3 regions of the Pseudoalteromonas sp. Z9A4 genome follow, and region 3 is predicted to be linked to each of the others. Evidence: predicted binding sites of a transcription regulator. Region 3 holds the regulator's gene; each other region holds the start of a gene.
What was found. The regulator ArgR, encoded in region 3, controls arginine synthesis, uptake and breakdown. The targets are predictions, from matches to a motif close to ANTGAATANNTATTCANT.
Positions count from the first base shown of each region.

Region 1 (10,330 bases), 150 kb from region 3:
ACACGCTCTTGTAGCTCTTTATTCATTGGTGCTGGTGTTAAGCCATATTCACCTTTTAATACGCCAGCAGTTTCTTTAGTAATTGTTTTATAACGCTCACCGGTTAGCACGTTAAGTACTGCTTGAGTACCTACAATTTGCGACGTGGGTGTTACTAAAGGTAAAAAACCAAGATCTTCACGTACCCGTGGGATCTCAAGCAAAACTTCATTAAGCTTATCTGCCGCGCCTTGCTCTTTAAGTTGGTTTTCCATGTTTGTAAGCATGCCACCAGGTACTTGAGCGAGTAAAATACGACCATCAACCCCTTTTAAGCTACCTTCAAATGCCGCATATTTTTTACGTACATCTCTAAAGTAAGCAGCAATTTCTTCTAGATGGTTTAAATCAAGGTCAGTACCGCGCTCAGTCCCTTCAACTATCGATACAATAGTTTCAGTTGCTGTGTGCCCGTAAGTCATACTCATAGATGAAATAGCGGTATCAAGCATATCAATGCCTGCATCAATCGCTTTTTGATAAGTCGCAGTACTTAAACCTGTTGTAGCGTGGCACTGCATAGCAATAGGAACCGATACGGTTTCTTTAAGAGCTTTAATTAGTTTTTCAGCGTCGTACGGCTTTAATAAACCCGCCATGTCTTTAATACAAATTGAGTGACAGCCTAAATCTTCTAATTGCTTAGCAAGAGTCAGCCACATATCAAGCGTATGAACAGGACTTACCGTGTACGAAATAGTACCTTGAGCATGCGCGCCTACCTTTATAGCCGCTTTAATCGCTGTTTCTAGGTTACGTACATCGTTCATTGCATCGAAAATACGAAATACGTCAACGCCATTTTTATGTGCGCGTTCTACAAACTTTTCAACTACATCATCAGCGTAATGGCGGTAGCCTAATAGGTTTTGACCGCGTAATAGCATTTGCTGTTTAGTATTAGGCATCGCTTTTTTAAGCGCACGAATACGCTCCCAAGGATCTTCGCCTAAATAACGAATACACGAATCAAATGTAGCACCGCCCCACGATTCAATAGACCAATAACCTGCATCATCTAGCTTGCTAGCAATAGGTAGCATATCGTCTAAGCGCATACGTGTTGCGAGCAATGATTGGTGCGCATCGCGTAATACCAATTCTGTTAATTTTAATTTAGCCATGTGTGTGCCCCTTATTTATTATTTGATTTGTACTGAGCAATGGCAGCACTAATAGCAGCGATGTGCTCATTAGGCACACCTTGAGATTTAAAAGACGGTGATTTAGCTGGTGATGCCTCTGGTTCGCTATAGCGCGTCACCAAATTAGACATAAGCGTTACTGCACCAATTAATATCGACAGAAATACAAACACTCCAACCATGCCAGTCAGCATTAAGCTACCAGCCGTTGTGAGTAGAGCACCTATATCCATTTTTCTCCCCCTTGAAACCCATATCGAAAATAAAAAATCGATTTAATTAAATATTTATTCACTGGATAATAACAAAACTAGTCGCATTGTCTACATCTTGTAAATTGGTAAAACCAATTAAACTATAAACAACATAACACTCAACAAATTTACATGCCATAACTCAGCAATCATGCGCCCTACAATACATACAGAAAATAACGACTATAGCTAATAGTTATATGGAAGTTGTTAATTAACTATTCGACTTAATAAAAATAACCGCCAAATTTTATAATAAGTACAAAAACACACATCAATTGTTAATTGGTCTTACCAAAAAAATTATTTTTAGTGAATATTTACCAGTAACTTGTAACAGTGTGAATAACTTACATAACAAAGCGTAAAAATTACTAACTAACTAATAACTAAAAACACAGTTAAAAACCATAACTACCTGATATAAAACAAAAATAAACTTTGGCATATAACTGGCATTAGTTGTTATGAGCAAATTTGATAACCAAGGAGAAAACAATGTTACGCTGGACAATTACATTTTTAGTTATTGCTTTAATCGCTGCAGTGTTAGGTTTTGGTGGCATCGCAGGTGCCGCAGCTGGTATAGCAAAAATTATATTTTTTATATTTTTAGTACTTTTAGTGATCTCATTAGTTTCAGGTGCACTACGTGGTAAATCACCCAGGTAGATAAAGCATTCAACTAACAAACACTAAAATTTAATTAATACTTACAAGGAATTACATTATGAATTCAACAACTGTAAAAGCAGCACTAATCGGTCTATTCGCAAGTTTCTTCATCATGGGTTGTGAAGACAATCACGCAGAAGACGCAGGCGAACGTATTGACGAAGCAGTAACTGACGTGCAAAACAAAGTAGAAGATGCATGTGAAAATGTTAAAGAAGGCGTGAACGCTGAAGAAACTAACTGTTAATTCTTCTTGTATCGCTAAAAAACGGCCTTAGGGCCGTTTTTTTGTGTCTGTAATAAAATCACTGACTATAAAGCTGCTCATTTAGCGGTTAGCTTGTTAAAATAAAAAAAACGATATTTAAAGCAAGGCAATATGGCATTTACAACAACCTACACACTAGATAAACCTTACTTTTACGAGTGCTTTGATGAGTCACTCCCGTACAGTAAGCGCGCCAAACCTAAGTACTTTTTACTTGTACTCCTCGTTGCGCTTGGTTTATTTGGCATTTATGTTTTAAACGATCATTACTTAGGATCATTTATGATCATGCTAGGTGTACTAGAGTGCGTCGCTTTTTACTATCGCAGACCTTGGTGGGTAACCAGACAAATGCTCAGCAGAGCGTCAGGCTCTGAGGTAACACTTACCTTTGATGAAGAAGGCATTAAATCGGCTAATCATTACAAAAACTTTCAGCTAACTTGGCAAGACATAAGCGAAGTAATAGATACTCAGCAAGGTATTATTATTAAAAATAAAAGCGGAATGCAGTACATTTCAAAACAAATACTAACCCCAGAAACACTCGCTTTTATAAACAAAAAAGCCACTCAGTGAGTGGCTTTTAGTCTAGTTGAGCTAATTACTCAACTACGTATACGTGTTGATTAAGCATTGCCCGGATTAGGGTTCGACTTTTCAGCTTGTATGCGCATGTAAATCTCTTCACGATGCACTGATACGTCTTTTGGTGCATTAACACCGATTCGAACTTGATTTCCTTTAACACCTAGAACAGTAACTGTTACTTCGTCACCAATCATTAGGGTTTCACCTACTCTACGAGTTAGTATTAGCATTCTCTTGCTCCCATGTTCCAATAAAAATTATAAGATTCCGCTTAAACATACTAATGAAAATTAGACTGAAAAGTAAGTAAAAACTCTCAATCTATCCATTTTCTGTTAAAAATGCTTTGTGTAATGCACGAACTGCCAACTCTAGGTACTTTTCATCTATTAAAACTGAAATTTTAATCTCAGAAGTCGAGACTAAAACTACATTAATATTTTCCTGCGCTAATGCATCAAAAAATAAACTTGCTACACCAGAATGCGATTTCATACCCATTCCAACAGCAGAAACTTTAGCTACTGTTGGTAATCCGCTTATATTTTGAGCACTGAGTTGAGCTTGATCTTCGCTCAATAATTCAAGTGCTTGCAGATAATCATTCGAGTGCACAGTAAAAGCATAGTCTATTTTTTCAAAGATATGATTAACTTGATTAATCATATCTATTTCGATGCCATTATCAGCAAAAAGTTTCAATATTTTTGAAAGATATTGCGTACCGCTTGGCACACCATCTACTTTAATTAAACATTCGTCACGATTAAACGCAATCCCCGATACCACCTTGCTTGGCATATCGTTCTCCTCAAAACTTATTAATGTGCCTTCATCAGGATTAAAACTAGAAAGCACCCTAAGTGGCACATTGTGTCTACCTGCAGCTTCTACCGAGCGAATATGCAAAACTTTTGCGCCTAAACTTGCCAGCTCTAGCATTTCGGCAAAAGTAACTTGGCTCATTCTGCGCGCGTTAGGTTCAACACGAGGATCTGTAGTATATACGCCATCAACGTCTGTATAGATCTGGCATTCGTCGGCTTTTATAGCCGCTGCTATTTCTACAGCCGATGTATCGGTGCCGCCGCGTCCAAGCGTTGTAATATTGCCCTCAACGTCACGCCCCTGAAAGCCAGCAATAATAGCAATGCGGTTATGCTCAAGCTCATGCTTTAAACGTGTAGCGGCAACGTCTTCAATACGGGCTTTACCAAACATATTGTCGGTTAGAATATTGACTTGATCGGCTAATAAGCTTACAGCTGAATGACCACGTTTGATAATAGCCATAGCAAGCAGTGATACAGAAACCTGCTCTCCGGTGCTAATAAGTACATCTAGTTCACGGCTACTCGGGCGAGTATCAATTTGTTTGGCGAGGTTAATTAAGCGGTTGGTTTCTCCCGACATAGCAGAGAGAACCACAACCACTTGATGTCCTTGTTGTCTGGTTTTAACAACAAGGTCGGCGACCGCTTCAATTCGCTCTATTGAGCCGACCGAAGTGCCACCGAATTTTTGAACAATAAGCGCCACTTAGGCTTAAGTACGCTCAGTTAACCAAGCTGTAACGCTATCTAGTGCAGCAGCAAGATTTTGTGGCTCACTACCACCAGCTTGTGCCATATCTGGACGACCGCCACCTTTACCACCTACTTGACCTGCCATATGGTTAACTAACTCACCGGCTTTTACTTTACCTGTTAAGTCTTTAGTTACACCGGCAATTAGGCTTACTTTGTCGCCACTGGCAACACCCAGCGCAATAACACCTGAGCCAATCTTGTTTTTAAGGTCATCAACCATACCGCGAAGCGCTTTAGATTCAGTCCCTTCAACGTTAGCTACAAGTAACTTAACGCCATTAATTTCTACAACTGAGTCAAGTAAAGACGCGCCCGCTGCACTTGCTAGCTTATCGCTAAGCTGTGCAATTTGCTTTTCAAGGCCTTTAGATTTTTCAAGCAACGCAGTTACTTTTTCAAGTACCGATGCGCTATCGCCTTTAACTAAAGCTGCAACATCGCTAAGTTGTTGCTCTTGCTCGCTAACGTACGCTACAGCCTCTGCACCAGTTACGGCTTCAATACGGCGAACACCTGCGGCAATACCGCTTTCAGATACTATTTTGAATAAGCCAATATCGCCAGCGCGCTCAACGTGCGTACCACCACAAAGCTCAATAGAATAGTCACCAATAGTTACTACACGTACTTCGTCATCGTACTTTTCGCCAAACAACGCCATAGCACCTTTCGCTTTAGCATCATCAATAGCCATAAGCTCAGTATTAAGTGCAAAGTTACGACGAATTTCGTCATTAACTACACGCTCAATTTCACGTAGCTCATCTTTAGTTACGGCTTCAAAATGCGAAAAATCAAAACGTAAACGATCTGGCTGAACAAGTGAGCCTTTTTGACCTACATGCTCGCCTAATAGTTGGCGTAGTGCTTCGTGTAAAATATGCGTAGCGGTATGGTTTTTCTTGATGCTGTCGCGGCGCGTATCATCAATAGTTGCATCCACTTTATCGTTAACACCAATACGGCCTTGTACTGTACCGTGGTGAGCAAAAGCATTACCAAGCTTAGTGGTATTAGTAACGTTAAATTCGCCACCAGCAACTGTAATAGTACCGGTGTCACCCGTTTGGCCGCCAGATTCTGCGTAAAACGGTGTGCGGTCTAGTACTACAATACCTTTTTGACCATCTTCTAATAACTGTACAGCTTCGCCGCCAGCAAAAATTTCAATAACGGTCGCGCTGTAATGCGTGCTGTCGTAACCTTTAAAGTCAGTGTGTTTATCTGATTTTAATTGGTCGTTATAATCTGCACCAAACTTACCCGCTTGTTGCGCTGTTTTACGTTGTACAGCCATGCACTCTTCAAAGCCTTGATGATCAATCGTCATCTGGCGCTCACGCGCAACATCAGCTGTTAAATCAGCAGGGAAACCATACGTATCGTAAAGCTTAAATACTAAGTCGCCCGGTATAATATCGCCTTTAAGGTCGCTTAAGCTTTCTTCTAAAATAGCTAAGCCACGCTCAAGTGTTTTACCAAACTGTTCTTCTTCAATGCGTAATACTTTTTCGATAATTTCTTGTTGCTTAGCAAGCTCAGGATACGCTTGACCCATTTGCTCAATTAGCGCAGCAACTAATTTATAGAAAAACGAACCTTGTGCACCTAACTTATTACCGTGGCGTACAGCACGACGAATAATACGGCGTAGTACATAACCACGGCCTTCGTTAGATGGCATAACACCGTCTGAGATTAAAAACGCACACGAGCGAATATGATCGGCCACTACACGTAGTGACTTGTCGTCCATGTCTTGTGCATTAGTAACACTTGCAGCAGCAGCAATTAAGCCTTGAAATAAATCGATTTCGTAGTTTGAATGCACGCCCTGCAAAATAGCAGAAATACGCTCAAGGCCCATTCCCGTATCAACAGATTGCTTAGGTAGAGGCAACATTGTACCGTCGCTTTGACGGTTGTATTGCATAAATACAAGGTTCCAAATTTCGATGAAACGGTCGCCGTCTTCCTCAGGAGAGCCCGGAGGCCCGCCCCAAATATGCTCGCCGTGATCATAAAATATTTCAGAACACGGACCACACGGGCCAGTATCGCCCATAGACCAAAAGTTGTCTGAGGTCGCAATACGAATAATGCGGTCTTCAGGTAAGCCAATTTCGTTAGCCCAGTAACCAAACGCTTCTTCATCATCATGATAAATAGTTACTAAAAGTTTTTCTTTAGGTAGGCTTACTACCTCAGTTAAAAACTCCCATGCAAACTTAATCGCGTCTTGCTTAAAGTAATCACCAAAGCTGAAGTTACCTAACATTTCAAAAAATGTATGGTGGCGAGCAGTGTAGCCTACGTTTTCTAAATCGTTATGCTTACCGCCAGCACGTACACAGCGCTGCGAGCTTGTCGCACGTGTATAAGGGCGGCTTTCTGCGCCTAAAAATACATCTTTAAATTGCACCATGCCGGCATTGTTAAATAACAACGTGGCATCGTTACCCGGTATAAGCGAGCTAGAAGGTACTATTTGATGTTGCTTGCTGGCAAAAAAGTCTAAAAACTGTTGCCTAATTTGTGCGGTAGTCATGTGCTGCATTTGAAAGTCTCACCTGTATTTACTGTGCTTGCATTGCAAAATTAATTTCATCGTAGCTAAAACCCCGATACATTAAGTAGCGCACGCGCTTAGCTTTATCTTTGTAATCGAGATCTGGCGGTGTATTTGAATATTTTTTATTGTACGCATCCTGCGCAAGCTCAAACCAATCTACTTCAAGCTCTTCAACTACCAATTCAAGTAGCGAACGATCAATCCCTTTGCCCATAGCTTCGCTTTGTATTCGCTTAAGCCCGTGGCATTTAAATATGTGTTTTCTTACAAAGCCTTCACAGTATCGCTGCTCGTTAATAAAATTATGCTTTTCGCACCAATCAAGCAGCGTTTCAATAAACTCTTCTGTAGCTTCTTTTTGCTGTAATTTGAGCGTTAACTCACGACGCGAATATTCTTGGCGCCCTAGTAACCAAAGTACATAGTTTTTTAGTTTTTGCTTTAATTTATCATCCATTAAGCGTCAAAACGCCCGCTTGTTTCACTGCTAAGTGGCTTAACATTAATGTCGTCACTTGGTGGTACAACAGGCATAAAAATGGCTTGATAAGATACAAAAAAGCTAATGTAGCAAATCGGCATTAAAATCAACAGTGGTAAGAACGATAAGAACATCGAAAGCGCCATAAATAATGCGCAAATAAGGCCAAAAACGCCAAGTGGCAAAATGTTATGATAAAACACCATTAACGATTTTTTAAGCGCCGTTAAAATACGTGTTTCTTTACTAAAATAAACAAGCGGTACAGCGTAAGCAAACGCCGTTAAATAAATTAGCATTGCCATAAAAAACAAAATGACATTCGCGCCCGAAATACTCTCAAGCATTTGTTCAAGTGCTACGTTTGGATCTAGTCCTGGTTGGCTCATAACAGCTACTGCATCGGCAAATAAGCCATTAGCAAGTAACGCCATTAAAATGCCCGCACCCATCTGATAAAGTGCTAAACGCAATAACCCTAAACGATTTCCCTTAGCCGTAAATGGCTTGAGAATATCGGCTAGCATAATTTTTCCGCCCTGCTGCTTACTAAGCACCGCTTGGTAAAACCCTGCGGTTAAAAATGGCGTAGCTAGTGCTGCTACTACTTGCAGCAGCGGTAAAAATAAAGACAGCAGCCCTACAATACCAATAAATAAATGCATAAAAATAAAGGTTGCTGGCTGGGTTTTAAAAATAAGCCATCCGGCTTTTAACCACTTTAGCCCTGCATCGGCTTTAAAAATTCGTAATTGTGTAGACATACTTGCTCTTAATTTAAAACGAAACACGCCAAGTATAACTTGGCGTGAGGGGGTATTAATAGACGAAACGTAATTAAATGATTAAGGTTTTTTAATTTTCTTAATATCTAACATATGCGCGCCATGTTTAATTTTTGTTTCTAGGTACGATTTATTACCCGCAACACCCGCTTTAATGTGCGCATGCGTGCCCACAACCGAGTCAACATTAATACCGGCATCTTTTAATGCGTTAAGCTTTTTAGGATTATTGGTCATTAATTTAACGTGGCTTAAATTAAGCGCATTAAGCATTAACACAGCATCCGAAAAATCACGTAAATCATCAGCAAAGCCTAAATGATTATTAGCTTCGTAGGTGTTCATACCTTGCGATTGCAGTACGTAAGCATCAATTTTGTTGTATAAACCAATGCCACGACCTTCTTGGCGTAAATACAATAAAATACCGCCTTGCTCGTGCATCATTTCAATACATTCATTTAGCTGCTCGCCGCAATCACAACGCGATGAGTAAAATACATCACCTGTTAAACACTCAGAATGCATTCGAATAAGCGGTACATCTTGCTCTGTATCAGCGTTGTTAAACACCATAGCAATATGTTCTTTACCATCTTTTAAATCAGTAAATGAGATTATTTCTGCAGGGATATCACTATTTCTGCCAACATTAAGCTGGACTCTTGCTCTTACTTGCGCCACGACAAATCCAAATATTTAAATAACTACGACACGACAATAAAGTGATAATATCACAAAATAGGATAAATACACCGTAGTACAAGACTGTTTATGGCAATTATATGGCGACGACAGGCGTTATTTTCAATGATTGTTAAGCAATTAATAACCCGAATATTACAACTTCGCTTGTTTACTTTAATTTACTAAAATAATGACAGGCCTTGATAGTTTTGGTAATTTTATGGGCTAATAAATAATAGGGATTATTATGAAGCACCAACAGCTCGCCATATCAATAGGATTAAGCTTATTAGCCTTTGCTAACTACACTTTCGCAAACCAAGTAAATAGCATTCAAGTTGTATCTGCAAACGCCGAAGAAACTGACTCAGCATTCGTTGCAGCCAAACAACAAGCTGAAAAAGAAGCACAACTTGCTTATCAAAAAGGGCTCGCTCTATATGGAGAAAATAGCAATGAAACGGCGAATCTTGCTATTAACTACGCTAAAGCCATCAACAGTTATGTTGCAAAGAACCTTGTGGCTATAGGGTATGGTAATGAAGAGAAACGGTTTGATTTGTATTCACAGGCCCACCGTATTTTAGTTAAAAACTATGGCGAAAACTCAATAGAGACTATGGATACGCTACTAGCCAAAGCCACTCATACTAATAAATCAGATACCGCAGTCAAATACTTTAAGCAACTCATTAAAATCGCTGAATTACAAAATGACCCTGGCCTTGTCGCTAATATGCAATTTGAAGCTGCAGAAACATTACTTTATGGGTTTAGCCATAGCGAATATTCTTTAGCGAAAAAATACGCTCAAGATGCAGATAAATATTACCAAGCCCAGCTACCTGATAATGCAGTAGAGCGTATAAAGTCTGACCTTTTAATGGTTTCATTTGAGAGTGGCCGTAAAGATTACGACAAAGCAACTAAAAGGCTAAACCGTATAGTTGGCTTATTTGATAAATATAAAAATTTAGATCAAAGCTTTGAGCTTAATGCGCATGTTGGCTTAGTTCAGCTATATGAAAAACAAGATGAAAGCGATAAAGCGACTAAACACGCCTTAGCCTTTGCTAAAAATACGCACTGGAAAAATACCTCAGAGCAAAATCCACTCTACATAACCGAGCCTATATACCCTCGCGGTGAAACTAAAAGTCATGTAATAGTTATATTAGAGATTACTGTTGATACCCATGGCTTTGTGAAAAATCCTAAGGTTATTAGTTCTGAAGGTTCTAAAG
Region 1 covers NZ_WTLA01000002.1:318,220-328,549, reverse strand. Annotated here, with positions in the region: gene oadA (sodium-extruding oxaloacetate decarboxylase subunit alpha) at 1-1,163, opposite strand, end outside; gene GQR54_RS03185 (OadG family transporter subunit) at 1,175-1,417, opposite strand; gene GQR54_RS03180 (DUF1328 family protein) at 1,937-2,110, shown strand; gene GQR54_RS03175 (hypothetical protein) at 2,169-2,360, shown strand; gene GQR54_RS03170 (YcxB family protein) at 2,493-2,960, shown strand; gene csrA (carbon storage regulator CsrA) at 3,011-3,202, opposite strand; gene GQR54_RS03160 (aspartate kinase) at 3,294-4,511, opposite strand; gene alaS (alanine--tRNA ligase) at 4,518-7,118, opposite strand; gene GQR54_RS03150 (regulatory protein RecX) at 7,138-7,590, opposite strand; gene GQR54_RS03145 (BPSS1780 family membrane protein) at 7,590-8,378, opposite strand; gene ribA (GTP cyclohydrolase II) at 8,460-9,083, opposite strand; gene GQR54_RS03135 (energy transducer TonB) at 9,334-10,330, shown strand, end outside.
Region 1: a site for ArgR is predicted at 1,463-1,480, ahead of GQR54_RS03185 (OadG family transporter subunit). Genes of this name have one in related genera too.

Region 2 (10,330 bases), on a different contig from region 3:
CGGCAATTTATATTTATAAAATATATTAAAGTGATTTAATTTCATGAGGTTACATTGATTAAACTGTTTTTTTAAACTGTTTAATTGCCTTTAAAGGCGACTTTTAATTGAACAACTAAGGCCGGATCCATATTTATATTACAAGCAAAAAATAATGGAGATTGGGCTGTATTTAGATTTAGTAATGGCTCGAGTAGCTCAAGCCTAGGTTCAGTTTTTATTCGATAGCTAAATTGCTTTTTGCTAAGAACAACAAAATCAAGGATATTGTGACGAGTGCTTATGAGTTTATCTATTTTATCGAGGCTATCGATGAGTAATAAATGCTTGTTCTCACTAAAGCCCCTCTCAAGCAAATAGTGATGACTAAAGTTATCACGCAGTACTGCTATTTTATATTTTTTAGCATCATTGAGAGTATTTAACTTTATACCTCTAGATTTTAGACCATAAATGGCTGAATCAAAGCTTTCCAGTTCACCTACCCAGTTAAACTTACTTTCTCTATTAGGTAATCGAACAATTGAAAATATACAGGTATTTTTATCACGTAGCGCTACATTGTAAGATATGGCCCAACTATGCGCCAACATAGTGTATTTTATACCAGTGCCTTCTAGCGCTTTATGAACTTTATCGACAGAACGGCCAACGAGTTTATTATCTTCATTGAGATACTGAAAGTCCGGAAATACTTCCGTTACTATTGTGATTTCAGTTGCATCAACTTTAATACAGCTAATGAACAATAAAAAGATCAATAATTTCATTTAGCAAGGCCTCAACTAACTCATTATAAGTATTTAATAAATATAGCTGAGGCTTTATGAACTGCTAGTTTTTAGTCATGTAATGCACACTTATACGCTGATAGTGCTAGTATTTATAGCTCCTACAGCTTACTTGTTCATCGCACTAATTAAAAAGGCTGAAATTTTAGCGCCTTCTCTAAGTGTCGTTTCAGAGCTTGATTGACCCACTAAAGAGCTGTCGGTAAATGGCGCTATTTCCATCATATCAGCACCCGTAATCGGAAACTCATCCGCAATGGCTGATAAAATATCAAGCGCATGCTGTGGTGTTAAACCATTATGTTCTGGCGTACCTGTGGCAGATGCAAACTCTGCATCAAGCGCATCAATATCAAAGCTTACGTATACTTCATCAACGTTATCAGCTTTTAATTGTGCAATAGCGTCGGCAGCAACCGCTGCTGCGCCGCGCTCAATGATTTCATGTGCCCAATGTTGCTTAACGCCAAAGGTACTTTCCCAGTGCGCTTTAGGCTTGCCACTTGAGCGTATACCAAATTGTATTAAATGATGTGGCGCTGGTAAAAACTCTAAAATATGTGTACACCAAGAGCCAAAACATAAATCTATGCCTAGGCGCTCAACAAGTAAATCTGTATGCGCGTCAAAGTGAATAATAGCAGTACGCTTACCTTGCTCACGTTTTGCTTTTAAGTACGCTTTGGTAAGTGGGTAACTAATTGAGTGATCGCCACCAATACCAAATATCCCTTTATCTTTAAATGTCGCGTAAAAGCTGTCGCATACATCCTCTGTGATTGATAATGGGCTTACGTAGTAGTCGTTATCTTCATTACCGTATAGGGCTTTTTGGCAATTAGAAATGGTTGCATCATTTAGGTATTTATCATGAAGTAAATGTGGGATTACACGTACATCGCCTAAATCAAACGAGTGACACTGCGGTTGCTGATCAATTAAAGCTGAGCGCACAAACAGTGGCCCCCAGTTTGCACCGCGTAAAATACCACCGCCACAGTCTGAGCTAATACCTAACATAACGGCTTTATGTGGAGAATTTGGTAATTCATTTAAAGACTCGCGCCACAAATTATCAACGTTTTCAGTTTGTCCATAAAGTTTATTACGCAGTGCGGCTTTGCGCTCTTTTGCAGTATTTACTGTGTATACGCCATCACCCGGTGCGCACAAACAGTGCTCAACTTTGTTTTTAAATGCTTCAAATTGTGTGCTCATAATAAACTCCTTCGATTTTTATTCTGTACGTAGCTAATTACTTTTGATTAGTTATGCAAAATCACCAAAATCACCAAAAGTGCCTAAACTTCAAATAAATTCCACTTTGCTAAATAAGTCTGTGCCTAATATAAATAAACACGTTATCTTTTACGTGCTTAATACAAATTTAAGCCATTGAATTAATTTAATATTAATGAATATTTGCCATAAACTATTTAATTGTAGTTACGCGCTTGGTTGATACTTATTATGTCTGCTTGAACATGTCAACAGCACAACAAGGCTACTTGTATAAGCACTTGATTGAATATTCATAGTTGATGAATAAATCAAATTAGTTCTTAAAATTATTAAGACTTAATTGGAGGAGTTAAGATAAAACGGACAATCGTCCTGTACTTGATAAACGTTTCTAGCAATGATGCTAGATTGACACAATTTATTATAAAAAGGCTTAGCTATGGAAAAGGTATTTCACTTAGGACTATGTATTGACGATCTTAAAGGTGCAAAACTTGCGATTGTACCGGGCGATCCAGATCGTGCTGCACGCATTTCACAATTCCTAGACAACCCAACCTGCCTTGCTCAAACTCGTGAGTTTCATGTTTACTTAGGTCAACTAAACGGCCATTCGGTGGTTGTTTGTTCTACGGGTATTGGTGGTCCATCTACGTCGATTGCAGTAGAAGAATTAGCACAACTTGGCGTGCGTAAATTTTTACGTATTGGTACAACAGGTGCGATTCAGCCACATATCAACGAAGGCGAAATTTTAATTAGCCAAGCGTCTGTACGTTTAGACGGTGCAAGCCAGCATTTTGCTCCTCTTAGCTACCCTGCTGTGTCTGACTTTTATGCAACACAAGCTATGGTACAAGCATGTAAAAACTTAAATATCGATTTTCATATTGGTATTACTGCATCAAGCGATACATTTTATCCAGGACAAGAGCGTTACGATACGCATTCTGGTTACGTTCCTAAATCACTACAAGGTAGCTGCGAAGAGTGGCAAAAACTGGGCGTGATGAACTACGAAATGGAATCAGCAACATTATTTACTATGTGTGCAGCCCTTGGTTTACAAGCAGCATGTGTAGCAGGCGTACTTGTTAATCGTACTCGCCAAGAAATACCAAATGTTGACCATGGTGAAATTGAGCGTAAATCTGTAGCGGTAGTATTAGAAGCGGCTAAAGTATTACTTGATTAATATAGGTTCTATTAATTAATAAAACAATAAAGCACAGCTCTGGCTGTGCTTTATTGTTTTTGAAAGGTTATTTTAGCTGAGCGCTAATTACTTCTATTGCCGGTAGATTTTTAAAACTTGCAAGTACAGCACGTGCTACACCCGCTTGGTTTTCATGGCCTGCGGTTTCTAAAAGTGTAATACCTTTTACCGTCTGCTCATCAAAGCTAAGCCCTGCAATAAATAATTGGCTAAGTGCACTTTGCAGTGGCGACAAGCTTGGGCTGTACGCTGCGTTTTCTGCGTAACTTCCGTAAAAATCGCCATTTTCAAATGTACTAATTTTTACTGCACTAAAGTTTTTACTATAGGGTACGTATGCGTTTAATGCTGTACTTGCTAGTTTTTCATCTAGTTGAGCATTTGAAAATACTTGCTGGTGAGGCTCTGGATTAAACAAGCTAAACGCGTTACCTAAATCAGTCGGCCCAAACGAGTGCGGCAGTAATTCTGCCAATTTAAAGTGTTGCTCTGGCAATAAAATATCAAACTCTTTCGCATCTGCGAGTTCGTTCATAAACTGGCGGCAGTATCCACACGGTGCATCGCTAATCGCTATTTTAACTATTTTTTTGGCGCCGTTTAACCATGCGTTATTTATTGCTGATTGCTCTGCATGAACCACTAAACTCAATGCTTGATGATCAAACTCTACATTCGCACCAAAGTAAAAGTTTACCTCACCCTTTTCATCAAGTGCTTTAACAATTGCGCCTACATGAAAATCTGACACTGGCGCAACAGCATACTCAGAAGCCAAAGGTACTAAACCTTGTAATAATGCATCATCAGACACATTGAGTTGTGCGCATAACTGCTTAATATTATTAGAATTTAATATGCCACGTTGTGATTTTAATTGACTACGTAATGACGCTGTTTGCGCTACGTTTAATGTGATGTGCGAATTTGTAAGTGCTGTATCTTGCTGTACAGTAAAAGTTGCTGAAGCCATAACATTTTTTAATTATTCAATGGCTAAGTAGTTTAAAAGGTTAAGGTGTTAAATACCAGCCTATTTAACGCAAAAAAAGGGAGCACATCGCGTGCTCCCTTTTAATACCAATAGGTATACCTAACAAAATAACATGTTAGCCGGTATTACGCATACCTGCTGCAATACCTGTCATCGTGATCATTAATGCATTATCAATGTCACCTTCGTTGCGTTTTTCCTCTGAGCGAGCACGGCGTAAAAGCTCAACCTGTAGTAAGTTAAGTGGATCGGTGTACGGGTTACGTAAACTAATCGACTCCTTAATCCAAGGTTGTTCGGCTAATAGGCTTTTTTGCGGGCTAAGTGATTGCACTAAGCTAATGGCTTCTTGAAGCTCTTTACGAAGTGTTACACCCAGTGGTTTGTACATATCTTCCACCAGCGCATTGTCGTAATGCTCACTCAACCAACAATCGGCTTTACTAAATACCATTTCTAGCATTTCTAGGCGCGATCTAAAGAACGGCCACTGTAAGCTCATTTCGTTTAGGGTTTCTGCGCCGTACTTATTAAGCGCAGCTTTTAAGCCTGTTAACGCACCTAGCCATGCAGGAAGCATTAAACGGTTTTGGCTCCACGCAAAAATCCATGGAATAGCACGCAGGCTTTCAACGCCGCCATTAGGGTTACGTTTTGCAGGGCGAGAGCCAAGCGGTAACTTAGACAGTTCAAGCTCAGGTGTTGCCATTCTAAAGTAAGGTACAAAGTTTTCATCATGACGAACTACATTACGGTAATGCTCACATGACTCCTCACTTATTAGCTTCATTACTTCGCGCCACTGCGGTTTTGGCTCCGGTGGCGGTAATAAGTTACTTTGCAGAACTGCGCCTGCGTAAATATTTAAGCTTTGCAGTGCTACATCGGGTAAACCAAATTTAAAGCGAATCATCTCGCCTTGCTCGGTTACACGCAAGCCACCTTTTAATGAACCTGGTGGTTGTGAATGCAGCGCTTGTGCAGCGGGTGCACCACCACGTCCTACTGTACCACCGCGTCCATGGAATAAAACAAGCTCAATACCGCGTGCATCAGCAAGCTGTACTAGTTTATCCATTGCTTCGTACTGCGCCCAACCTGCTGCCATCATGCCGGCATCTTTAGCTGAATCAGAATAACCAATCATTACGTTTTGGGTGTTTTTAATGTGCCCGCGATACCAAACATTATCAAGCAATGTGGTAATTACATCACTGCCTGCGTTTAAATCGTCGAGTGTTTCAAATAACGGTGCTACTGGTAAATCAAAGCTACAGCCGCTTTCTTTTAGCAATAGTTGTACTGCTAAAATGTCTGACGCTGTTCGTGCCATCGAAATAATATACAAACCAAATGTTGCTTCGTCTTGCTTGGCAATTACATCAAAGGTATCAAGTACTTCTTGTACATCTGGGCTTGGTTGCCAATGTTTTGGAATAAGCGGTCTGCGCGAGTTAAGCTCTGCAAGTAAAAATGCTTGTTTGTCTTGCTCTTGCCATTGGTTGTAGTCGCCTAAACCTAAATAACGAGTCAGTTCTGAAAACACATCGCCGTGGCGAGATGAATCTTGGCGCACATCAAGTTTGGCTAAACGCAAACCAAAGCTATTTATACGGTGCAGTAAATCAAGTAATAAGCCATCCGCAACTACTTTCATATTACACTTTAATAACGAGCGATAGCACACTTCAACTGGGTGCTTAAGCTGATTAATATTAGTAATTAAATCTTGTGAATCGCTGCGCTTATTTTTAATTTTAGCACCTAAGTGCGCCACTGTTTCCGCAACCTGATTTTTAAGCTTTTTGATTACTGCTCTATATGGTTCAAACTCTTGCCCTGCAAGCTCAACAAGCTCATCACTGGCATCTGACATAGAGAGTTCAGCGCACAACGTTTTTAAATCTTGAATGTATAAGTTAAGTGCCATCCAACGACCATGATCAAGCACTTCTTTTGTTACCTGCGATGTTACAAATGGATTACCATCACGGTCTCCACCCATCCACGATGTAAACTCAATTGGGCTGTAATCTATTGGTAACTCTAAGCTCAACTGGTCTTTAACATTCGCTGAAAATTCACGTAAAAAGCGCGGAACCGCATGCCACAGGCTATTTTCTATTACTGCATAGCCCCATTTGGCTTCATCAACTGGCGTTGGGCGAGAGCGACGAATATCGTCGGTATGCCAAGCTTGGCTAATCAGTTGTTCAATACGATTTAAAATATTGTCCCGCTCTTGCACTAAGTTATCTTTTCGCTCTAATGACGCTAAGCAATCACTTAGTTCAACGTGTTTGTTAATAATAGTACGGCGCGTAACCTCGGTTGGGTGAGCAGTCAATACTAAGTTTATGTGGAGTTTTGAGAGTGTTTCGGCCAAATGATTACTGTCTAACTGGCCTTGTTCTGCTTTTGTAGCTAACGTTTTTAATGTTTGAGTGAGAGGGTTTTGTTGGCCAAGGCCAACGTCATTAAAACGCGAAACGGTATGAAATTGCTCTGCTACATTAGCAAGGTTTAAAAAATGATTAAATGAACGGGCAACCGGTAAAAGCTCTTCATCACTAAGCGCATGTAAAACATCTATTAGCGCTTGTCTGTCGTCTTCGTTACCACTGCGAGATGATTTTGATAAAGCACGAATTTCTTCCACTTTATCTAAAATCGCTTGACCTTGGGCATCTTTGATTGTTTGTCCTAGTAGTTGCCCTAGTAAATTTACATTACCTCGCAAGGCGGCGTATTGTTCACTCATTTATCAGTCTCCATTTTTTCGTAGGACACTATTAATATCATCATGAAGAGATATTTAATAGATCCATTTGCAATGTCTTGTCGTAAAAAAGTATATATAAAATAATCACAAAGCATTCACATGATCATTTTTTACGATGGTAACTGCCCTCTTTGTAGCACCGAAATGCAGCAACTAAAACACGCTGATAACAAAAACTTAATTACGCTTGAAGATCTTAACGCGAGCGACTTCAGTGAGCGCTACCCGTATATTGATAAAGACAAAGCAATGAACTACCTGCAAGCTCAAAAGCAATCAGGTGAAATGATTTATGGACTTGATGTAACTTACGAAGCATGGAAAATAGTGGGTAAACACAGCTGGTTGAAAATTTTTCGCTTGCCAATAATTCGCTTTTTCGCTGACTGCGGATACCTATTATTTGCTAAGTATCGGCACCCCATCAGTCGCTTTTTAATGCCAAATACTCAGTGCAGTAACGGCCAATGTGGACTAAAAGCAAAAGGTGATAAATGAAAACTATTGTTTTATTCGGCGCAAGCAGTGCCATAGCAAATGCATATATAGAACATCTACAAATAAACACGCCTACTCATCAGATCGTTTGTATTAGTTCAAAAAGTATTGAATCTGGCTCAAGTGTTGTCCACCTGCATACTGACTACACAAAACAAAGTTTAGCGCGCGTTACTAATTACCTAAAAGAGCAAAATGCCGATATACAACAAGTTATTATATTCAATGGTACACTGCACAACGAAACCCATATGCCTGAAAAAAAGATGGAGGATTTAGACGCTGAGTATTTTAGCCAACTTCTAAATTCAAACACCCTAACTCCCCTACTTTGCTTGCAGAGTATTTTGCCGCTGTTAACCCACAAAACGCAGTGTACTATTACTGCATTAAGTGCGCGCGTAGGCAGCATAAACGACAATAAATTAGGTGGTTGGTATACTTACCGCGCATCTAAAGCGGCGCTTAACATGCTATTTAAAACCGCTGCTATAGAGCTTGCTCGTCGTGCTAAAAATACCAAACTCATTCTGTTTCACCCTGGCACTACCGATACAGCACTTTCAAAGCCCTTTCAAAAGAATGTACCTGAAGGTAAATTATTTACCCCTGAATTTGTAGCCAAGCAACTATTTGAATTAACAAACAATAACCCTGATTTAAAACTAAACGGTGAGCCTGCTTATTTAGACTGGCAAGGCTCTACAATACCGTGGTAAGGACTTTTAATGCATTTTACTAAAGCGCGTATAGACGCACTTGAAAAACATACCCGTACACATTTAATTAATTCTCTTTCGGGTTTTAAAAGCGCTAATTTAATTGGCACGCAAGACTTACTCGGCAATACCAACTTGTCGATTGTAAGCTCGGTTATTCACCTTGGGGCTAACCCACCTTTGGTCGCCATGATTATGCGCCCTCATAGTGTGCCGCGTCATACGTTTGAAAACATTTTACAAACGGGCACTTACACCATTAATCAAGTGAATAAGTCAATTTACAAACAAGCTCATCAAACTTCAGCTCGTTACGATAAAGACGAGTCTGAGTTTGATGCTACAGGCTTAACACCTGAATACTTAAACGACTTTGCAGCGCCTTTTGTAAAAGAAAGCCGCTTAAAGTACTCGGTAAAATTTATAGAAAACCAACATTTAGCCATCAATGGGACTGAGCTCGTTATTGGCGAAATTATGGATGTTTTTGTTGATAAAGCCGCGCTGCAAAGCGATGGTTTCCTAGATTTACAAGCAATAGAAACAGTCGCAGTAACCGGGCTTGATAGCTACCACACAAGCAATAAACTCACGCGTTTACCTTACGCTAAAAAATAATATGACCATTTAAGAGGCTATAAACTATTAGCCTCTTATCGCATAACATTGAATTTTACCTTGGTATTAATCACACTAGCTAAAAATCCAAGGAGAAAAATATGACTACCATCGGTATTGGTACACAATCAAGCGAGCAAGCGTTGGCAAGCCTAAGTAATATGACGCAAACGCTAACCCCTATTGCAGCTGACGAACATTTAGAGCGCATAGCCAAAGCGCAAGCTTATATGCTTGCAAACAACATAGATGCAATTTATTTAAACGCTGGCACCAACCTAACCTACTTTACAGGTATGAAATGGTACGCGAGCGAGCGCATGGTTGGCGCAATATTACCGGCCCTTGGTGAAGTACAATACATTGCGCCTTATTTCGAAATTGGTTCACTAAACGGGTTTAAAGTAATAGAGGGGCCTATTCATGGGTGGCAAGAACACGAAAATCCTTATGCACTTTTTGTCGAAGTACTAAAAAAGTTAAATATTAATGAAAACGCAACCATTGGCATTGATGAAAGCGCACAATTTTTTATATTCGACGGCATTAATAAAGCGCAAACGGGTTTAACACTCATAAACGCACAACCTGTAACGGCGCATTGCCGTATGCATAAATCAGTTCATGAGCTTAGCTTAATGCAGCGCGCGATGGATATGACATTAGCCGTGCATCAAGCCACAGCAAGCATGCTTTATGAGGGAATAACCACCACCGAAGTAGAAGCCTTTATTAAACAAGCCCACCAAAAGGTAGGCGCGCCAGGTAACTATTTTTGTATTGTGTTGTTTGGTGTTGCAACGTCTTTTCCGCACGGTGTTAAAGACGCGCAAGTGCTTAAAAAAGGCGATATGGTATTAATAGATACCGGCTGTAAAGTACACGACTACCTATCAGATATAACCCGTACCTATGTATTTGGCGAACCAACAATGCGCCAACGGATGTTTTGGGATCATGAAAAAGCAGCGCAAATGGCTGCGTTTAATGCAGCTAAAATCGGTGCCACCTGCGAAGACGTAGATGCGGGCGCCCGTAACTATTTAGCGGCGCAAGGCCTAGGTCCGCAGTACCAAACACCGGGTTGCCCGCATCGAACTGGCCACGGCATTGGGCTAGACATTCACGAATGGCCATACTTAGTTGGCGGTGATAAAACCCCACTTGCCCCAGGCATGTGCTTTAGTAACGAGCCAATGTTAGTTATACCGGATGAATTTGGCGTACGTTTAGAAGATCATTTTTACATGACCGACAACGGCCCTCATTGGTTTACACAACCAAGTTATAGCATTGACGACCCATTTGGGCTTAACGCCTAAAGATTAGTACCTTCTAAAAGAGCAGCTGTATAGCTGCTCTTTTTAGTTTGGTATTGATAAAGCTAAATTAATCCCAATATCCTTTTTTATACTTAGTTATAAGCAATCCTCAAAAGGATAAATATGAAAAACTTTAAAATTGATATCG
Region 2 covers NZ_WTLA01000008.1:74,879-85,208, reverse strand. Annotated here, with positions in the region: gene GQR54_RS08445 (amino acid ABC transporter substrate-binding protein) at 81-770, opposite strand; gene GQR54_RS08440 (arginase family protein) at 900-2,009, opposite strand; gene udp (uridine phosphorylase) at 2,473-3,228, shown strand; gene cdd (cytidine deaminase) at 3,296-4,222, opposite strand; gene ppc (phosphoenolpyruvate carboxylase) at 4,359-7,004, opposite strand; gene GQR54_RS08420 (DUF393 domain-containing protein) at 7,125-7,523, shown strand; gene GQR54_RS08415 (SDR family NAD(P)-dependent oxidoreductase) at 7,520-8,242, shown strand; gene GQR54_RS08410 (flavin reductase) at 8,252-8,860, shown strand; gene GQR54_RS08405 (Xaa-Pro peptidase family protein) at 8,962-10,182, shown strand; gene GQR54_RS08400 (DsbA family oxidoreductase) at 10,306-10,330, shown strand, end outside.
Region 2: a site for ArgR is predicted at 2,052-2,069, ahead of GQR54_RS08440 (arginase family protein). Genes of this name have one in related genera too.

Region 3 (10,330 bases):
TAGCAGTTTAAAGCTAGTTAGTAAGTTGTGAAACTTATTAATGATTTTTTGGAAGTATAATTAAGCAATGTATATGTTGGGAGGAAAGGAGAAAAGCCTAGTATTATTATTTGTAACAACCCTAGGCTTATAAATCTTTGAACGTATTCTTATCAATGGTAAAGCTATAAATATTATTATAACTAAAGACCAGCACGCTCTTTAATCACTGCAATAAGCGGTGAGCTAGCAAAATTGCCTTCTACCCAACTAATGTCAGCACCATCAGCTAACGCACTTTTTGATAAGTTTTTAACTATATACTCACCAGTATCCACTGCATTACTAGCAACGGCATGACGTAGCAAGTTATTACCGTTACATTGCACTGCATCATAAATATTACGAATTTTCACGCGAGAGCTTTTAAGCTTACTACGTAATCGGTTTTTATCGTCTGCCGCAATATATTCACAAATAGATACTGCTAACTGATCTTCAGCATTTGCAGGTGCTGTGTACGAAAACGAACTTACTGCTACAACAACAGTAACTACAACTAGCTTTGGTAATTTAAACATATCAAACCCTTTATGGTACTTTATTCTTATATAGACTGTTTAATATTATACCAACCTACTAAAAATTACGCAATAATGTTAATGTTCTTTATATAAGGTTACGAATTTATAACTAGATTTATTCTTTTCGTCTGGGAGATTTTCTTGCTCTTCTTTTATGCCCCAATTAGCTACTTTATTGTAATCAGGAAACTGTGTATCGCCTTTAACATCTAAATCAATAAAGGTTAAATACAGGCGTTCTGCTTTTGGTAAAAATTGCTCATAAATATTACCACCACCAATAATCATCACTTCTTCAACTGCACAAACTAGTTCTAGTGCGGCCTCTGGCGTAGTTACTACTTCAATACCCTCTGCAGTATATTCGCTGTTTCGAGTAATAATAATATTACGACGCCCAGGTAAAGGACGGCCTATTGACTCAAAAGTTTTACGACCCATGATCACAGGTTTACCCGTAGTTACTTTTTTAAAATGCTGAAGATCTGCTGGTAAATGCCATGGCATTTTATTATCTAGGCCAATTACACGGTTATTTGCCATGGCTGCAATCATTGAAATTATCATAATAAACACCTAGTACTTTATTCTTAAAAAAAGAAAAAGGAGCATAAGCTCCTTTTTAATAAATTCTATTTAATTAACGCTCGTAGACAACTTCTACGTCGTAATCATCTTCATCCCAGTCGTCCCAATCATCATCATTGCCTTTACCTTTAGTGGCTTTTTCATGATAGGTATCCCACTTAAATTCAACTTCTTCATCTTCAACTTGTACAAACTTCTCTTTAGGCATGCTATCAAGTAGTGTCATTATGTTGTGGATTAAAGGTTGAGTATTAAGTTTATTAATTGCTGAAATGTGATAAATATTTTCAGTTTCGCCCAGCTCTTCTGCAATCGCTTCGCATAGCGCTTTTGCTTCATCTTCTGGTAATAAATCTATTTTATTAAACACTAACCAGCGTGGTTTTTCAGCTAATTTAGGACTGTATTGGTGTAGCTCGTTAATAATCGAGAATGCATTATCAACAGGGTTTGAACCATCTACCGGCATTACATCAATAATGTGCAATAACACACGACAACGCTCTAAATGCTTCAAGAAGCGAATACCTAGGCCTGCACCATCAGATGCACCTTCAATTAGACCCGGAATATCGGCTATAACAAATGATTTATTTGCTTCAGGACGTACCACACCTAAATTAGGAATAAGCGTCGTGAATGGGTAATCAGCTACTTTTGGTCTTGCTGCAGATACACTGCGGATAAACGTAGATTTACCTGCATTTGGTAATCCTAGTAAGCCTACATCAGCTAATAATAGTAACTCTAACTTTAAGTTACGTACTTCACCGGGTGTGCCCAATGTTTTTTGACGAGGTGCTCGGTTAGTACTTGATTTAAAACGTGCATTCCCCAAGCCGTGGAAACCACCTTTTGCAACCAAAATTCGTTGACCATCTTGAGTTAAGTCGCCAAGTCCCTCTTGGGTATCAACATCCATGATGCGCGTGCCTACAGGCACCATAACAAATAAGTCATCGGCTTTTCGGCCTGTACAGTTACGGCTACGACCGTTAGTACCACGTTCAGCTCTATGAAAGCGCTCAAACTGATAATCAATTAGGGTATTTAAGTTTTCATCAGCTTGTAGATAAACACTACCACCGTCTCCACCGTCACCGCCGTCTGGTCCACCATCTGGAACATATTTTTCACGACGGAAAGACACGATACCGCTGCCACCGTCTCCAGCTTCTGCGCGAATTTCTACTTCATCTACAAACTTCATGATTACTCACTTTAGGGATTGGCTTGTTTAATAACTCTATTATATACCCAAGCCAACACAAATGCAGGCTTGGGTATATATTTTGACTGACTACAAAACAAAAAACCCCGCAAAGGCGGGGTTTTTAACTACCTTACTGATTACTCAGTTACGATAGTTACGTATTTACGGTTTAAAGGACCTTTTTGTTCAAACTGAACTTTACCATCTGCTTTTGCGAAGATAGTGTGGTCTTTACCGATACCTACGTTAGTACCAGGGTGGAAACGAGTTCCACGCTGACGAACAATGATGCTACCCGCTAGAACTGATTCGCCACCAAAACGCTTAACACCTAGGCGTTTGCTTTCTGAATCGCGACCGTTACGAGTACTACCAGCTGCTTTTTTATGTGCCATTTCTAAGTACCTCTAATTAAGCGCTAATGCTAGTGATTTTAACTTCAGTGAACCATTGACGATGGCCCATTTGCTTACGAGAATGCTTACGGCGTCTAAATTTAACAACCTTAATCTTCTCACCGCGACCATGTGAAACAACCTCAGCTGTTATCTTGCCACCGTTTACGAACGGTACACCGATCTCGATTTTCTCACCATCAGCAACTAAAAGTACTGAATCAAATTCTACTGCCGCACCAGTTTCAACGTCTAATTTTTCAAGACGAATCGTTTGACCTTCAGTCACACGATGCTGTTTACCACCACTTTGGAAAACCGCGTACATAATTAACTCCGTCTGTGCACCCTCAAATCGGCGCAACTAAAATATTCTTCGATAGGGCGCGAAGTTTACGCTAACGCGAAATAACTAGCAAGCCTATTTTGTAATTAAAATGAATAAAAAGTAGCTGCTTTGAGAGCAATTCAATATTTACCCCATTTTATATTAATTAGCCCTTTTGCCAAGCGCTTTTTAACTCTTAGTCGAAATAAATTAATGTACTCAAATATGACCCTCACAGCTTAATATCTAAGCACACCATAAACTGTATATTGATTATCAATTAATCAGTTATCTTGGCTAATTCAGTCTAAATTAAGTACTTTAATAGTGTTTTTTCAATCAATCGTCACAAAATATCGAGCTAGTGCATTTTTTGTTGTACAATCTGCGCCGTTCACACATAAAAATTGGCTCGGAGATCAATGGATATAAAAGCTATCCAGGCGTTAATCGAAAGCGATATGAATGACGTCAATCAACTTATACATGCGCAAATGCGCTCAGATGTGGCGTTAGTTAATCAGCTTGGTTTATATATAGTTAGCAGTGGCGGCAAACGCGTTCGTCCAATGCTCGCGATTTTAGCAGCCAAAGCGCTCGGTTATCAGGGTAAAGATCACATAACACTTGCAACAATTGTTGAGTTTATTCATACAGCAACGCTATTGCATGATGATGTTGTAGATGAATCAAACTTACGACGTGGCACACCTACAGCAAATGCTGAATTTGGTAATGCTGCTAGCGTATTGGTTGGTGACTTTATTTACACTCGTTCATTTCAGCTTATGGTTGGCCTTGGAAAAATGCAGGTTATGCAAGTACTTGCCGATGCAACAAACATTATTGCTGAAGGTGAAGTATTGCAGTTAATGAACTGCAACGACCCAGATACAACCGAAGCCAGTTATATGCAGGTTATTTACTCTAAAACAGCTAAGTTGTTTGAAGCAGCGACAGGCCTTGCTGCCATTATTACTGAGCAAGACCAAACTACTCTCGATGCACTAAACCTATATGGTATGCATTTAGGTACTGCGTTTCAGCTAGTAGATGATGTACTCGATTACAATGCAGATGCTGAGCAGTTGGGTAAAAACATTGGTGATGATTTAGCTGAAGGCAAACCAACGCTTCCACTTATTTATGCTATGCAACATGGTAGCGAGCAGCAAACGCAGCTTATTCGTGATGCAATAGAGCACAGTAATGGTATGGAGCATTTAGAAGAAATTCTATCGGCACTAAAGCAAACTAATGCGCTTGAATTTACAATGCAAAAAGCAGAGCTTGAAGCTGACAAAGCTATTGCGTGTTTAGACTTTTTAGCTGAGTCTGACTATAAGCAAGCACTCGTAAGCCTTGCTCGTATTGCGGTTGACCGCGACCACTAGTTTTAACTAGTTACACAGTGTGAAATTAATTCTGAGCAATAAAAAAGCCTGCAAATGCAGGCTTTTTTGTTATTCTACTTTGGCTATTACGCCATGAAATCAACACCTTCTTTGATGTCTTTTTTCAGTGTTTCAAGCATGTCATTTTTTGCTTTTGTTTCAAATGCGCTTAGTTCGCCGTAAGAAAGAATCTCTTCTACGCCGTTTTTACCTAAACGTACTGGATGTGCAAAGTACTCTGCATCGCCATTTTCAACAGCAACGTAAGCGTAATCTACAACTTCTTCACCCTGTAGGCCTTTAACTAAAGACATACAAAAACGAGCTGCAGCAGCACCCATAGATAACGTAGCTGAACCACCGCCTGCTTTAGCATTTACAACTTCAGTACCCGCATTTTGGATACGTGGAGTAAGTGCAGCAACTTCTTCATCAGTGAAAGAAACACCTTCAACTTGAGAAAGTAGAGGAAGAATAGTTGTGCCTGAGTGACCACCAATTACTGGTACTTTCACAGTTGCTACGTCTACGCCTTTAAGTTCAGCAACAAATGCTTCTGAACGAATAACGTCAAGCGTAGTAATACCGAATACGCGTTTAGCGTCGTAAGTACCTGCTTTTTTGAATACTTCAGCAACGATTGGAACTGTGCCATTTACTGGGTTAGTAATAATACCTACTAACGCTTTAGGACAGCTAGCAACAATGCCTTCTGCTAAAGTTTTGATGATGCCAGCATTTACATTAAATAAATCAGCACGATCCATACCTGGTTTACGTGGCATACCCGCTGGGATAAGAACGATGTCAGAGCCTTCAAGCGCTTTGTTTAATTCGTCTGCGCCAAAGCCTGCTACTTTAACATCTGTTGGGATGTGAGAAAGGTCAACCGCAACACCTGGTACTACTGGTGCAACATCATAAAGTGATAATTCAGAGCCAGCTGGTAAGCCTGTTTTTAATAATAAAGACAACGCTTGGCCGATACCGCCTGCAGCACCTAATACAGCAACTTTCATTGGAATTCTCCGTAATTTGAGGTAGGAAACATTTGTGGCTCTTAAGATAATGAAATTAGCGACTAAAAACAAATTTATCCTGTCTATTTCAAGTATATTTTCGACCATAGTCGTAAACTTTTGTGATTTAACGCATCAAACTGGCAAGTTAACTAAACAACTGCTGCATAATTATTCATTTTTGTGTAGAATTTGCGGCATAAATAACAAAAACGAATAAAGACTATGCAACCACAAGATAAACAAGAAGCACTGGTAAAAGCATTTAAATCACTATTAAAAGAAGAAAATTTTGGCTCTCAAGGCGAAATAGTTGATGCATTAAAAGATCAAGGCTTTGACAATATAAGCCAAAGTAAAGTATCGCGCATGCTAAGTAAATTTGGTGCTGTACGCACACGTAACGCCAAACAAGAAATGGTTTACTGCTTACCAGCTGAAATGGGTGTACCTACGGCTAAAAGCCCATTACGCCAATTAGTAATCGACATTATGCACAACGAAATGATGATCATTATTCGTACCAGTCCTGGTGCAGCACAATTAATAGCACGATTATTAGATTCATTAGGTAAAGCAGATGGCGTACTAGGCACAATTGCAGGCGACGATACTATTTTTATCGCCCCAGCTAAAATATCTGAAATAGACGTAACACTTGAACGTGTTCGCATTTTATTTGATACGGTTTAATAACTAAATTAGTAAACTAAATCTGTTTTAAAAACCCGACTGAAGGTGCAAAAAAAGCAGAACCCATATCGGCTTGAGTAAAATCAAGCCAGTGGTCGTAACAATCTCCTTCCCCTAAACGACTATTAAGTACTTTTTCAAATGCGGTGCCCGTACAAGCGCATGTAATTGATAACATTCCCTGCTCATACACATCGCCATAAGGCATGCTCTGATTTAATAGTAGCGGTTGCCCGTCTTCGTCTTTTAGCTCACTTCGCGAAGCATGGCTGGTTTCGATCGCGGGGGTAATTAGTGTGTTATCAAGGCGCGTACGCCCCATTATTTGTTCTTGCTCACTCAATGATAAGTGCTGCCACATAGTTAAGTCATGCTTATAACGTTGTACATGAATATAACTCCCCTGATCTTCAAAATTACCAGGGTTACTAATTAAAGCCGTAGCGCGTTTTTTTCTTCCATGCGCGGTGTCGCCACCATAAATAAAACCATTAAAATCACGACCATCTAAAAAGCGAAAGTTACGAATTTGCTCTACCAGCTCAACATCGGGGGCAAATAGTTTTAAAATTTGCAGCGCAAATAAATGGTTAACGTCTTCACGGTCAGAGCGAATTTGCACAAATAAATCGCACGGTTGTACGCTCATTTGGTGATCGCTGTGGTTTATATTAGGAAAGCTCTGTAATTCACTAGGAATGAACTCTGGGAGAATATGCGGCCAATACTGGGCGCCAATAGCAACCATACAAGAGAGCATTGATTCTGAAAATTGATCGCTAAACTCTTCTTCAATAGCGCTTACTTGTTTTAACTTTGCGCGAAGTGATTCATCTTGACCATCAAACACATTAAAAAATAAGTGCAAACCGTGTAAGTTTGCTTCAGCACAAATCCCTGATTGCGCTTGCGCCATTGTTATTCCTTAATTTTACAGATAAAAACACAGCGAATAACAAATTAATTACGATTCGAAAAAATTCACCGTGTGAGGTTTTATTTTTATTATAACCTGCTCATCATTTTCAAATGACTGGCCATATTGTGCAGCAACTTCAATTTCTTGTTCATCAATAACAACCGAATAAACATACGCAGAACCAATAAAGCGACGACTTATGATTGTAGCTCGCTTGCTGAACTTGTCACTCTGGTTATCTACCACTAATTCTATTTGATGAGGGCGCACATATATAAGCCCTACGCTTACGCTATGCTTATTTTCAACATAGGACTCGACTAAACCAAATGGTGTTCTGTATTCAGTTGCTGTTAACACTTCTGCGTTCAAGTATATGCCTTGACCCAGAAATTCTGCAACCTCCTTTGAACATGGCGCTGCAAAAAGCTGCTCAGGCGTGCCTTGTTGCTCAATTTTACCGCGATGCATAATGGCAAGTGTATCTGAAAAGGCAAACGCCTCTTCTTTTGAGTGTGTAACAAATACAGCAGATACTTGAGTTGCCTTAATAATTCGACGTATATCGGCAATTAATTCAAAGCGTACTTGTGTGTCGATATTTGAAAAAGGTTCATCAAGTAGCAATAAACTAGGCTTATAAGCTAATGCACGAGCAATAGCTACGCGTTGTTGTTGACCACCCGATAACTGATGCGGGAACCTGTCGGCACAGCCAATTAAATGTACCAGCTTAAGCATTTCATCAACGCGTTGCTGCTTTTGAGCTTTACTCATTTTACTAAGCCCAAATGCAATATTATTTGCCACCGTTAAATGCGGAAACAACGCATAATCTTGAAACATCATGCCGATGTTACGGTGCTCAGGCGAGACAAACGATTGCTCATCACTCACTAATTTACCGTCTATAAAAATAGACCCTTGCTTAGCTTCAATTAAACCTGCAATCGCTTTTAACGTGGTCGTTTTGCCGCACCCACTCGCTCCGAGTAGGCAAACAATTTCATCTTTACCCACCGTTAAATCTAAATTGTGGATAACCTTTGTACCGTTATAGTGATAGCTCACGCCTTGTAAAATTAAACTACTCATTTAACTACGCTGCTCCATAGAACGATTAATAAAATACAAAGGAATAAACCCAACAATAACAATAAATAATGCCGATATTGAAGCAAGCTCTAACTGCTCGTCACTCACATACTGAAATACATGAGTAGCTAAGCTTTCAAAATTAAACGGTCTGAGCAATAGCGCAGCCGGCAGTTCTTTCATGCACTCAATAAATACCAATAACGCAGCAGTAAGCAATCCTCTTCGCAGTAAAGGTAGGTGCACTAAACGCAGTGTTTGTCCTTGGCTTTTACCCATTGATTGGCTTGCCATATCAAGTGATGGGCTAATACGTAAAAAACTCGACTCAATTGCTCCGTGTGCAATGGCGTAAAACCTAACAATATAAGCAATAATAATAGTAAGAATGCTACCTGTAAGCAGTAAGCCAATATCTAAATTATACGGCTCGAGCGCTGTGTTAATGGTGTTCTCTAATAATGTAAGTGGTAACAAAACCGCAATAGCGAGTACTGTGCCAGGCAACGCATATCCTGTGCTTGCTAAACGCCCAGGAATAAGCGGATACGTTTGCTTTGCCACACGCTGATAAAAAACGACAAAAATACTCAACGTAATCGTTATTAGGCTCACAACCCCAGCCACTTTTAAACTTTGCCAAGCGTAACTAAAAAACTCTACATTCCATGCTTTATCAAAGTAGGTAATGGCGTAATTTATAAGTACTGCAATAGGGATTACAAACGCGATAAATAAAATAAAGCTGCAAAATGCCGTTGCGAGCCAAGCTGACTTTCCTTTTAATACATAGAGAGATTCACTATTTACACTTGATTGGCGCTCAAATACCGCTTGGTTACGACGACTAAAGCGCTCTGCCATTAATGCTAAAAATAACAGTAATAACATCACACCCGATATTTTAGCTGCCGCTGTAAGTGAGTAATAACCAAACCACGTATCGTATACGGCAGTCGTTAATGTACTTACGGCAAAATAACTCACTGTTGCAAAGTCAGCCATGGTTTCCATACTTATAAGCGCAAGAGCCGCCACAATAGCCCCACGAGAGAGTACTAAGCTTACTTTAAAGAAACTTTGCCAAGGAGATAATCCCATTAACTGGCTAGCTTGTACTAATTTGAATGACTGCTCGCGAAGAGCCGTTTTAAAAATCAAAAATAAATACGGATAAAGCACCAAGGCAATCATAACGATGGCCCCGGGTAATGTACGTATATCAAAAAACCAATAGTCATTAGGCGATTGCCAGCCAAACCATTCTCTCAGCGCTATTTGCACCGGGCCCGCATAATCTAATAAATCAGTGTATACATAGGCAATAATATAGGTGGGCATAGCAAGGGGCAGCATAAGTGCCCATTCAAACTGTTTTTTACCCGGGAAACTACAGTAAGCCGTTAGCCACCCAAGTGGCAAAGCTATGGCGCAGCTAAGGACGCAAACACCTAAAACAAGCAATACGGTATTGGTTATGTAATCCCAAAGCACGGTATCCCACAGGTGAGAAAACACCTCAGAGCTACCTTGTAGAGATTCAAAAAGAAGAAAAAACAACGGGGCCGATAGAATTAAGCCAGTCGACCACGCAAAGAGCTGCCATTTAGACAGCTTAAATTTATTAGTCATTAAAGATCGAACTTCACCTCATCAATTAGCTTAAGTGCTAACGGACGATATTTACTAATCTCATCAAGTGGCAAGCTGTCTTCTTTAAAACTCCCCCAAGAGGCAACCAAACTTGATAGTTCAACACCCGACTTAACTGGATACTCCATATTTAATGAGGCATACATGTTTTGTGCTTTGCTGTCGGTCATATATTCTATGAGCTTTAATGCATTTTCAGGGTTTTTAGCATATTTGGTAATAACCGCACCCGATACATTTATGTGTGAGCCACGATTAGTTTGATTCGGAAAGTTAATATTTACGGCCTCTGCCCAACCTTTTTGTTCTTTATCTTCTAGCATTTTACCAAGGTAGTAGCTATTACCTAATGCCAAGTTACATAAACCTTCTTTAACGGCTTTAACTTGAGCACGATCGTTACCTTGAGGTTTACGTGCTAAATTAGCCTTAACACCTTCAAGCCACTCTTTGGTTTGCGCTTCACCATG
Region 3 covers NZ_WTLA01000002.1:166,351-176,680, reverse strand. Annotated here, with positions in the region: gene GQR54_RS02465 (DUF3718 domain-containing protein) at 183-560, opposite strand; gene folA (type 3 dihydrofolate reductase) at 639-1,130, opposite strand; gene cgtA (Obg family GTPase CgtA) at 1,204-2,361, opposite strand; gene rpmA (50S ribosomal protein L27) at 2,502-2,759, opposite strand; gene rplU (50S ribosomal protein L21) at 2,776-3,087, opposite strand; gene ispB (octaprenyl diphosphate synthase) at 3,510-4,481, shown strand; gene mdh (malate dehydrogenase) at 4,568-5,500, opposite strand; gene argR (transcriptional regulator ArgR) at 5,726-6,193, shown strand; gene GQR54_RS02425 (Dyp-type peroxidase) at 6,210-7,109, opposite strand; gene GQR54_RS02420 (ABC transporter ATP-binding protein) at 7,158-8,207, opposite strand; gene GQR54_RS02415 (iron ABC transporter permease) at 8,208-9,839, opposite strand; gene GQR54_RS02410 (Fe(3+) ABC transporter substrate-binding protein) at 9,839-10,330, opposite strand, start outside.